DNA from 2 places in the Klebsiella oxytoca genome. Region 1 is predicted to be linked to the other one. Evidence: predicted binding sites of a transcription regulator. Region 1 holds the regulator's gene; the other holds the start of a gene.

Region 1 (5,657 bases):
GATTAACACTCCGGAAGTGCTGGATGGCGTCACGGCGAAGCGCGAACTGTTTGTTCAGCACCTTCAGCAGATTGACGCGCGGTTCGATCTGTTCAGCGATATTCGTGGAATGGGCCTGCTTATCGGCGCCGAACTGAAGCCGCAGTACCATGGGCGGGCGCGTGATTTCCTGTATGCGGCTGCGGAAGCGGGCGTGATGGTCCTCAATGCGGGGCCGGATGTGATGCGTTTTGTGCCTTCTCTGGTAATTGATGACAGCGATATTGCTGAAGGTATGGCGCGCTTTGCCCGGGCGGTTGAAAGCGTGCTTAGCGCTTAGTCGCGCGTAGCCAGATACCATGATGTGGACGCTGACGCCATGCCACCGATGAAATGGTGTGCATGGTGTTCAGGTGTCCGAGGATGCGCTGCAAATGCTGCTCCATTGTGCTGAGCGGGCCGCGAGGAACCTCGGCATCCTGCGCTTCCATAATATTCACATCTCCTGCGCTGCCCGGCCCGTCGGTATCCAGCCGCTGCTGACAGCGCTGTAGCGCAATTTCGCAGGACTCCAGATAACGCTGCGCCAGAGCCGGCGTCAGCATATTGTGCTCACGCGCCAGAGTAGTCATGGCATTGATATGCTCGACAATAAACTGGCTATGCGTCACCCACAGCTTCATATCTTCCAGATAGTGCGAGTTAAAGCCGGGCTCCTGCATCGCCTGATTCAGCGAGTTGAACAGCGCGTTGTGCGCCTGATTGACGAGCATTCGCTGATAGGCCAGCGCCGGTGCCTGATGGTCGTCGCTAAGAATAAGCCTGATGGCCTCCTGATCGGCTTCCAGCGCATCGTGAGCATTTTTGCGCAGCAGGCCGCTTTGCCACTGCGGCCATAGCCAGACCATTCCACCGAAGGCGATCAAACAACCAATCAGGGTATCAATCAGTCTGGCGATGATGAACTGCTCGCCGTTCAGGGTGAGCAACTGCAGGGTATAAACCGCGGTGACCGTAAATCCGACCATTGCCCAGCCGTAATGTTTGCGAATAATCAGATAGCTTAACAGCGTAATGAACAGCATCGCGGTCAGCGTATAGCCTTCAGGGACGTGAAAGTGCAGCGTCAGTCCGGCTATTAACAATCCAGCTATCGTCCCGGCAGCCCGGTGGACAATGCGTACCCGCGTCGCGCCGTAGCCGTTTTGCGTCACGAATAGCACCGTCATCAGGATCCAGTAGGGTTTTGGCAGGTGCAGCGCGCTGCCCATCAGGCTGGCTGCGCTCAACATAACGCTGATCCGAGCGGCGTTACGTAACGCCGGTGATTTAAACGACAGATAGTTTTTCAACGCCGGCAGCAGCGGCAGACGGCGGGTTTTATCCGCCATCAGATTCCGCGCGTAAAGCGGGCGCTGGGTGCGCAGAACCCGGGCAATACGGCTGAAGTGCCAGGCGCAAAACTGCCCGACAGGATTATCCGGATGCTGCGAAGCGATTTTTTCCAGCGCACCGATCTGCTTATCCATCTGAAAGCGCCGAGGATAGCGATGGTAGAGCAGATCGTCCGCCAGTTCCCGCAGGCGGGCGGCAACGGTTTGTGCGCTCCAGCGGATCACCGCTTCAGCGTGGCTGCGTTCCACCAGCTTCTGTACCTCTTCCGGCTGATGAAGGCTGACGGAAATATGCTCCTGCAGGTCCAGCCCGACCTGGAAAGCGCGCAGCAGGCGTTTGTGATCGCTGCGCTGATTGGCCGCCAGCATATGCATCTGCTGATAGCACTGGGTAATCAGATCCACCACCTTTTGTTGGCGATTAAGCAGCGGGGGCAGAGATGTGGTGGGGTCCGTATGCTGGGTAAGCAGACTGTATTTAGCCTCGCAGTAGTTGGCTAATTCCCGGTAAAGCAGGCTCAGGGACTCGCGCAGCGGCTGTTCGCGCCATAGCCAAAACCAGAACCAGTTAAAAACGCCATACCACAGGGTGCCGAGGGCATAGATCAGCAGCGGCTCCCAGACCGGCATATTGCCTGCGAGACTCAGAGTAAAGATAGCCGCGATAAGCGAGGCTGGCAGCAGCCTGGCATGCAGCGGGCTGATTTCGGCAGTGACGCCGAGGATAAGCGCGAGGCCCGTGAGAATAATCGGCAGCGGGATTTCACGCAGCAGGAGGAGCTGGACAATCAGGCTACAGCCAGCAAACAGGCAGCCGCCGATAATCAGACGTTTGAAGAAACGTTTATGCGGCGTATCCAGCCCGGCAATGTTGCAGCAGGCGGGAACAAGAGAAAACAGAAGCCCCTGCTGTAAATGGCCAAACAGAAGACCAATGGCGACCGGCAGACACAACACCAGCGTTTGCCGCAGTGCATAGTTGACTTCAGGGTGGTAAATCAGCCTGCGCCACATGGGGAGAAAACAAAAACGGCGTATTGTCTGGCAATACGCCGTTTTACCGACTTAACGGGTACCGTAGACGACGATAGTTTTACCGTGCGCGGAGATCAGGTTTTGATCTTCCAGCATTTTCAGAATACGACCCACGGTCTCGCGAGAGCATCCGACGATCTGACCGATTTCCTGACGAGTAATTTTAATTTGCATACCGTCCGGGTGGGTCATCGCATCCGGCTGTTTTGCCAGATTCAGCAGCGTCTGAGCGATACGACCGGTAACGTCGAGGAAGGCAAGGTTGCCCACTTTCTCAGATGTAACCTGCAGACGGCGTGCCATTTGCGAAGATAGACGCATCAGGATATCCGGGTTTACCTGGATCAGCTGACGGAATTTTTTGTAGGAGATCTCGGCCACTTCACATGCGGTTTTCGCACGTACCCAGGCGCTACGCTCCTGACCTTCTTCAAACAGGCCTAATTCACCGATGAAATCGCCCTGGTTGAGGTAAGAGAGGATCATCTCTTTACCTTCTTCATCCTTGATGAGTACAGCCACGGAGCCTTTAACGATGTAGTACAACGTTTCTGCTTTCTCACCCTGGTGGATCAGCGTGCTCTTTGATGGGTACTTATGAATGTGGCAATGAGACAAGAACCATTCAAGGGTAGGGTCTGTTTGCGGTTTGCCAAGCACCATGCGCGGTTATCCTCTGTTATAAGCTATCTCCGGGTGCCGACACAACACGGCATCCGGGCATGCAATCGTATTGAATCCCTGTACCTGGGAATCCGGCTGAAAGTTTTCTGCAGCCTGTAATGTGAACTCCTCTGCATACATGCAGTACATCAATGTATTACTGTAGCATCAAGACTGTTTTAGCATAGCTTTCGCTGCATGTCTCCTGGTGTCTCGCTTCAGCATGACCCAGGTCGCCTTCCGTTGCGAGAAATGTTATGTGCGCGTAATCTGTCAGGAAAATTACAGACCTGGAGTTAAATTTATGCAAGCGCGAGTGAAGTGGGTTGAAGGGTTAACCTTCATCGGTGAGTCGGCTTCCGGTCACCAGATTCTGATGGACGGCAATTCCGGGGATAAAGCGCCGAGCCCAATGGAAATGGTGCTAATGGCGGCGGGCGGATGCAGCGCGATTGATGTCGTGTCCATTTTGCAGAAGGGTCGGCATAACGTTACCAACTGCGAAGTTAAGCTGACTTCTGAGCGTCGCGAAGAAGCGCCGCGTCTGTTTACCCATATCAACCTGCATTTTATTGTGACCGGTAAAGAGCTGAAAGATGCAGCCGTTTCCCGCGCTGTCGACCTGTCGGCGGAAAAATATTGCTCGGTGGCGCTGATGCTGGAGAAAGCGGTAAACATTACCCACTCTTATGAAGTCATCGAAGGGTAAAGCGACCGGACCCCGGCAGTGCAATCGTGCTGCCGGGATTGGCTTCTTAGCTAATTTTTCTGCCTTCCATCAGCCGTTCGACCAGCGGCGCCATAATAAGCTCCATCGCCAGTCCCATTTTTCCGCCCGGAACCACCAGCGTATTCATATGTGAGATAAATGAACCCTGCAGCATCGCCAGCAGCCAGGGGAAATCGATATTTTTCAGATTCCGAAAGTGAATGACGACAAAGCTTTCATCCAGCGAAGGGATGGCTTTAGCCGCAAACGGGTTGGACGTATCCACCGTCGGTACACGCTGGAAGTTGAGATGGGTGCGCGAAAACTGCGGGGTGATAAAGTTGATGTAATCTTCCATTGAGCGGACGACGGAATCCATCACCGCCTCACGAGAGTGCCCGCGTTCGCTGGTGTCGCGGATAAGCTTCTGGATCCACTCAAGATTGACGATCGGCACCACGCCGACCAGCAGGTCAACATGGTTAGCGACATTATGCTGAGGCGTAACCACGCCGCCGTGCAGCCCTTCATAAAACAGAACGTCAGTTGGTTCGGGCAGCGGCTGCCAGGGCGTGAAGGTTCCTGGAACCTGATTCCACGGCACGGCTTCATCATAGGTATGTAAATACTTGCGCGACTGACCTTTGCCGCTGAGCCCATATTCCGCAAAGGTCTGTTCCAGCAGGCCGAAGTCGTTGGCCTCGGGGCCAAAGTAGCTGATATGTTTACCCTGATCGCGTGTTTTACGGATCGCCATGTCCATTTCCGGACGGGTGTAGCGGTGAAAGCTATCGCCTTCTACTTCGGCGGCATGCAGATTTAGCTGGGCGAAAATTTTGCGAAAGGCAAGGCTGGTGGTCGTGGTTCCCGCGCCGCTGGAGCCCGTGACGGCAATCACCGGATGTTTGGCAGACATAACTACTCCCAGGATAAACGATAGTGTGTGCCGCCTTAGCCGTGAAACTGCTTGCGGGGCATGATGTTGACCGTCTCGTGCAGCTCTGACCACACCAGCACGGCTTCTCCGCTTTTCAACTGTTGTTTAACATCGGAGACTTTATCAGTCAGCGAACGTTCATGTTCACCATAATCGGTGCCTTCACGTAATACAAAACTTTCGATCAGATTGTCCAGCGTTTCGGGATCGAGATCTTGCCAGGGAATGATCATATTTTCGCTCCTAACCAACGGGTTAGCCAATCCGGGATGCGCTTTTCAAGCCACATTTCCGGCTTACGCAGCGTGCCGCCGACGAAACCAACGTGCCCACCGTGCTCCGTGAGCTGATATTCAACGTTCGCCGGCAGCTGCTCTTGCGGAGGAATTGAGTGGTGATCCATAAAAGGATCGTCCTTCGCGTGAATAATCAGCGTTGGCTTAGTGATATCGCTTAATCGCGGCATGGCGCTGCACTGGCGATAATAGTCCAGCGCATCGGCAAAACCGTGGATCCTGGCGGTGATGCTGTCGTCAAATTCGCGGATACGGCGCATGCTTTTTAGCTGACGTAAATCGACAGGCAGAGAGCCGGGATAGGCTTTGAGTTTACGTGCGGCGTTAGCTTTCAGCAGGTTGAGCAAGTAGCGCTGATAAACGCGGGAGAAACCTTTGTCCATATGCGAGCTGCAGGCTTCCAGCATAAACGGAGCCGAGACGATAACCGCGGCATCGACGGGAATATCATCGCCTTCTTTTGCCAGCAGGCAGCCCAGCATATTGCCCCCGAGCGAATATCCAACCGCTGCGGTTGGGACATCGCCGTATTCGCGCTGGAGCCAGCGTAAAAACCAGGCGCCGTCTTCCGTTTCACCCGAATGGTAAATACGGTTATTGCGGTTTGGTTCGCCGCTACAGCCGCGAAAGTGCATTACCACGCC
Region 2 (5,657 bases), 2.3 Mb from region 1:
GGCCTTTTTCGCCACCGGAGAGTACTTTCGCCGGCTTCTTGATATCGTCCTGGCTGAACAGCAGGCGACCGAGGATGCTACGCACCGCCTGCTCGTCATCGCTTTCCTGCTTCCACTGGCTCATCCACTCAAATACCGTCAGATCGTTTTCAAATTCATACTCATGATCCTGCGCGTAGTAGCCGATCTGCGCGTTCTCAGACCACTTAACGGTACCGTTGTCCGGCGCCAGATCGCCGACCAGGGTTTTCAGCATCGTCGATTTACCCACGCCGTTGGCGCCCAGAATGGCAATCTTCTCGCCCACTTCCAGCAGCAGGTTAAAGTTTTTGAACAGCGGGCCGTTATCAAAACCTTTTGCCAGCGCTTCCACTTCGAGGGCATTACGGAACAGTTTCTTGTCCTGCTCAAAGCGGATGAACGGGTTCTGACGGCTGGACGCTTTCACTTCATCCAGCTTAATTTTATCAATCTGACGGGCGCGCGAGGTCGCCTGGCGAGATTTGGAGGCGTTAGCGCTAAAGCGGCTAACAAAAGATTGCAGGTCGGCAATCTGCGCTTTCTTCTTGGCGTTATCCGCCAGCAGACGTTCGCGCGCCTGGGTCGCTGCGGTCATATATTCATCGTAGTTGCCAGGATAAACGCGCAGCTCACCGTAATCCAGATCCGCCATATGGGTACACACCATGTTCAGGAAGTGACGGTCGTGCGAGATGATGATCATGGTGCTGTCACGCTCGTTGAGCGTCTGCTCAAGCCAGCGAATGGTATCGATGTCCAGGTTGTTCGTCGGTTCATCGAGCAGCAGGATATCCGGATTGGAGAACAGCGCCTGTGCCAGTAGAACGCGCAGCTTCCAGCCGGGAGCGACTTCGCTCATCGGGCCATAATGCTGTTCTACCGGGATACCCACGCCGAGCAGCAGCTCGCCGGCGCGGGCTTCAGCGGAATAACCGTCCATCTCGCCGTACAGAACTTCAAGATCGGCTACCTTGTAGCCGTCTTCTTCGCTCATCTCCGCCAGCGAGTAAATGCGGTCGCGCTCCTGCTTCACTTCCCACAGCTCGCCGTGGCCCATAATGACCGTATCCAGCACGCTAAACTCTTCAAACGCAAACTGATCCTGACGCAGCTTACCGATACGCTCGTTTGGGTCGAGGGAGACATTGCCCAGCGTCGGCTCAAGATCGCCGCCGAGGATCTTCATAAAGGTGGATTTGCCGCTACCGTTGGCGCCAATCAGGCCGTAACGGTTGCCGCCGCCAAATTTGACGGAAATGTTTTCGAACAGCGGCTTACTGCCGAACTGCATGGTCACGTTGCTGGATACTAGCACGGGGTTATCCTGAAAAAAGAGAATGAGAAGTGTGATGAACCAGACATTATGCCAGCAAATGCTCCACTTTTCACGGGCCGTTATAAAATCATCAATGACGCCCGTGTCAGAGTCATGTCATATTGCGCGGTTATACCCGTCATTCTACAAATTGCCTGTGCGAGGGAGGATTCTTTCACCTGCCGCAGACGTTGTTCTAAACGGTTAACCGTTTTGTCCCGTAACGGGAACTATTTTGGGTATACACTGCTAACTGCGTAATTTTTTACCTTAATCTGGAAGGAACCTATGACCACAATCTCTCGTCATCCGGCTTTTTTATCGCTGCAGGGCGGTATCAACTTTCGCGATCTGGGCGGCCAGCGTACCGCCGACGGTCGCCGCGTGCGTTCGGGGAAATTATTCCGTTCCGGCTCGCTGCATATGATGACGACCGATGACTTAACCCATCTGGACTCAATTCCGCTTAGCCGGGTAATTGATTATCGCGACCCGGGAGAGGTGAGTCGCAGCCCCGATAAGCTGAACAAAACGGCTCACTACCTCAACGCCCCTGCGAACCCGCACGTTCGCGACGTCAACGCTAAAGTGACCGAGCTCAACGCCGACACGTTAAATGACCTGAACGGCGAGCAGTTTATGCTGGAGCTCTATCGCCAGCTGCCGTTCAATAACGCCGCCTATCGCCAGCTCGCCGGTTGGCTGATGGAGCCTTTCGACGGCGCGCTGCTGCAGCACTGCGCGGTGGGCAAAGACCGCACCGGCGTAGGTTGCGCTTTAACGCTCTTCGCCCTCGGCTGCGATCGCCAGACGGTGATGGAAGAGTATCTGCTCACCCAGGGCATGCTGACTCAGGTCGAAGATTTTATGCTCGCCTCGCTCGGCGATAAGCTGACCGCCCGCGGCCGGCAGAACCTGGCGGAAATAATGACGGTTCATGAATCTTATCTTGCGGCTGCGCTTTCCGGGATCGAGGAGCGTTACGCCAGCGTCGATGCCTGGCTGGAAAAAGAGTATCGGCTTACGCCACAGGCGCGAGAAGCGCTGCAGTCGCGGCTTCTGGAGGGGTGATTCCCTCCCGTTTTCAGGCCGCAAAGCCAGCGCTGACGGGCTACACTCACAGTAGCAGGAAAAAAATGTGATTTCGTACACATCTCATTTACCTGTTTGCCGGAAAGCACATATAATGCGCTCCCATCGACTTCCTGTTTAAACTGACAAAGGCTTGTGTGGCATTAACCTCGCCCACGACATAAAGATTATGAAATTATCAACTCTCTTCGCGGCAGCCTTCGCCATCGTGGGCTTTTGCAACACAGCATCTGCTGTAACCTACCCTCTGCCGACCGACGGCAGCCGTCTGATTGGTCAGAATCAGGTGATCACTATTCCGGAAGGCAACAAGCAGCCGCTGGAATATTTTGCCGCCGAATATCAGATGGGTTTATCCAACATGCTGGAAGCCAACCCGGGCGTGGACACCTTCCTGCCGAAGGGCGGTACGGTGCTGAACATCCCACAGCAGCTGATCCTGCCGGACACCGTGCATGAAGGTATCGTCATCAACAGCGCGGAGATGCGCCTCTACTACTATCCGAAGGGCACTAACACCGTCATCGTGTTGCCTATCGGTATCGGTCAGCTAGGTAAAGACACGCCAATCAACTGGGTCACCAAAGTTGAGCGTAAAAAAGCCGGTCCGACCTGGACCCCGACGGCCAAAATGCATGCCGAATACCGCGCGGCCGGCGAACCGCTGCCTGCGGTGGTTCCTGCCGGTCCTGATAACCCGATGGGCCTGTACGCGCTGTATATCGGCCGCCTGTACGCCATTCACGGTACTAACGCCAACTTCGGTATCGGCCTGCGCGTCAGCCACGGCTGCGTACGTCTGCGTAACGACGATATTAAATTCCTGTTTGAAAACGTGCCGGTCGGCACCCGCGTTGAATTTATCGATGAGCCAGTGAAAGCGACGACTGAGCCAGACGGCAGCCGCTACATTGAAGTTCACAACCCGCTCTCTACTACAGAAGCACAGTTCCAGGGCGACGAAATCGTACCGATTACGCTGACCAAATCAGTGCAGAGCGTGTCCAGCCAGGCTGACGTAGACCAGAGCGTCCTCGATCAGGCGATTCAGAACCGTTCCGGTATGCCGGTGCGTCTGAACTAAACGCGTTTAACGCACGGTGGCGGGCCCGGTGCCCGCCATTTTTTTATCCGTTATTAACCAGAATTATTCCGCCGTGATCGTAACGATAGTGGCAATGGGCATACTCCAGCGGCGTCCCGTCTTCCAGATAGATAACTTGTTCGACTTCCAGCACCGGATCGCTCGCCTCGCAGTTAAGGTGTTCCCTGTCCAGTTCCTGCGGCTTCAGCGCCCGCACCACGCGATACGAGCCCATCATTTTTAACCCCAGCGTCTCCTGCACGTAACGAAACACCGAGCTTTCAAGATGTGCTTTATTCAGACCGGGTACCAGCGCAACGGGCATTACGGTGAGATCCAGCGACACGGGCTCATCGTTAAGCAGCCGCAGGCGGACGAAATCATAGACCGGAGCGTCGGCATCAATCAGCAGCGAGCTTTGCTCTTTTTCCGTCGGGAACCGCAGCTCGAAGCGAATCACCCGGCTGGTGACTTCTCCTAAATGTTCCCAGGTTTTCGTCGCGCCAAAATAGTCGCTGCCGGGCAGTTCCCATTGTGAAAGCTGGAGGAAGTTTTTACGTACAAACGTTCCCTGACCCTTGCGGGTGTAGATAAGACCTTCGACAATCAGCTGGCGCATCGCCTGCTGGATGGTCATCCTGCTGGTATTGAATTCCGCCGCGAACGCAAACTGGTCGGGTAACGGCTCGCTGGCGGGATACTGGCGGCTGATAATACGTTTTTTGATTTCCCGCGCGATACTCAGATATTTGGCCGTCATTACCCGATCCTTTTACTTTGCTGATAGTAGCTGGCGGGCAGAATATACCATCTGCCCGCCCGCGATTCCGCTACATCTCTTCACCGTTACTGCGAATGGCCCGCTTCAGCCAGGCATAGCTTTTCTTCGGCACGCGCTTGAGGTCCTTCAGATCGTGGTTTTCGCGATTCACGTAAACAACCCCGTAGCGTTTGCGCATATCGCCCTGAGAACTGAGAATATCGATTAACCCCCAGCCCAGATAGCCAATTACCTGCGCGCCATCCTCAAACATCGCCTCTTTCATCGCGTTGATATGGTCGCGATGATAGGCGATGCGGTAGTCGTCGGCCACCTGGTTTACGCCGTCCCAGGACTCAATCACCCCAATACCGTTTTCAATCGGAAATACCGGCAGACGCCAGTCGTTGTAGTAGCGGGTAATAATGGTGCGAAAGCCCAGCGGATCGATCTGCCAGCCCCATTCGGTGGCCTCCAGGTATTGATTCTTTTTATCGCCAAACTGCATGTAGTAGTTGACCGGCGTGTCCGGCGGGATCGGGTCGCTATCAAGGGCCTTGCTGGCGTAGTAGCTAAAGGCCAGGTAGTCGATTTTTACCTTCGCCATCAGCGTCAGGTCTTCTTCGCGGTAGATATCCTCCAGGCCTTCGCGGGCGACCACGTGCATGACCTCAGGGCTGTAGCCCTCCCCGGCAAAGGCGCGCAGCAGGTTCTGGTTTAAGAACTCATCGAGCTGCTGGGCGCAAAGGATATCGCGCGGTTTGCAGGTCGCCGGATAGACCAGCGCATGGGCCAGCATACCGCCCATCAGGCACTGCGGTTTAGTCTGGTGCAGATAGTGCGTGAGGTGAACGTGGGCCATCATCACGTGATGCTGGATCTGATACAGCTCGCGCAGGGTCTTCTCGCCGCGCATATAGCCTGAAATCAGAAACGCGTCCGGCATATGGTAAAGATTCTGTTCATTAAAGGTCAGCCACCACTTCACCTTGCTGCCAAAGCAGTCGATCATCTTCTGCCCGTAACGAATAAAGGCTTCCATCACCCGACGGTCGGTAAAACCGTTGTAGCGCTCAGCCAGCGACAGCGGCATATCGAAGTGATACAGGCAGATCATCGGCTCAATGCCGCGGGCAATTAGCTCGTCGATAAACCGGTGATAAAAGGCAATTCCTTCTTCGTTGAACTCACCGTCACCTTGCGGGCAAACGCGGCTCCACGCAATCTGGAAGCGGTAGCAGTTCATGCCTAAATCCTGCATCAGATCGAAATCCTCCCGATAGCGATGGTAGGAATCCGTCGCCACCTTCCAGTCGGAAGCAAATTCCGCAGGCTGGCGGATATCATAGACCGACATCCCTTTTCCACCCTCATTCCACGCCCCT

The links. Region 1 encodes CRP, which controls carbon source genes, mostly activating them, when cyclic AMP is high. Its sites were predicted from a motif close to ATGTGANNNNNNTCACAT; they were not measured.
Region 2: the regulator CRP is predicted to act here: its motif matches at 2,473-2,490, upstream of ldtB (L,D-transpeptidase).

What each region holds. Positions count from the first base shown of each region.
Region 1 is NZ_CP046115.1:4,963,599-4,969,255, reverse strand. Features, by position in the region: gene argD (bifunctional acetylornithine/succinyldiaminopimelate transaminase) at 1-319, shown strand, start outside; gene GJ746_RS23310 (YccS/YhfK family putative transporter) at 309-2,387, opposite strand; gene crp (cAMP-activated global transcriptional regulator CRP) at 2,439-3,071, opposite strand; gene GJ746_RS23300 (OsmC family protein) at 3,376-3,780, shown strand; gene GJ746_RS23295 (phosphoribulokinase) at 3,827-4,696, opposite strand; gene GJ746_RS23290 (YheU family protein) at 4,732-4,950, opposite strand; gene GJ746_RS23285 (hydrolase) at 4,947-5,657, opposite strand, start outside.
Region 2 is NZ_CP046115.1:1,859,040-1,864,696, reverse strand. Features, by position in the region: gene GJ746_RS08650 (ABC-F family ATPase) at 1-1,336, opposite strand, end outside; gene GJ746_RS08645 (tyrosine-protein phosphatase) at 1,625-2,407, shown strand; gene ldtB (L,D-transpeptidase) at 2,598-3,512, shown strand; gene GJ746_RS08635 (GntR family transcriptional regulator) at 3,556-4,272, opposite strand; gene GJ746_RS08630 (glycoside hydrolase family 1 protein) at 4,343-5,657, opposite strand, start outside.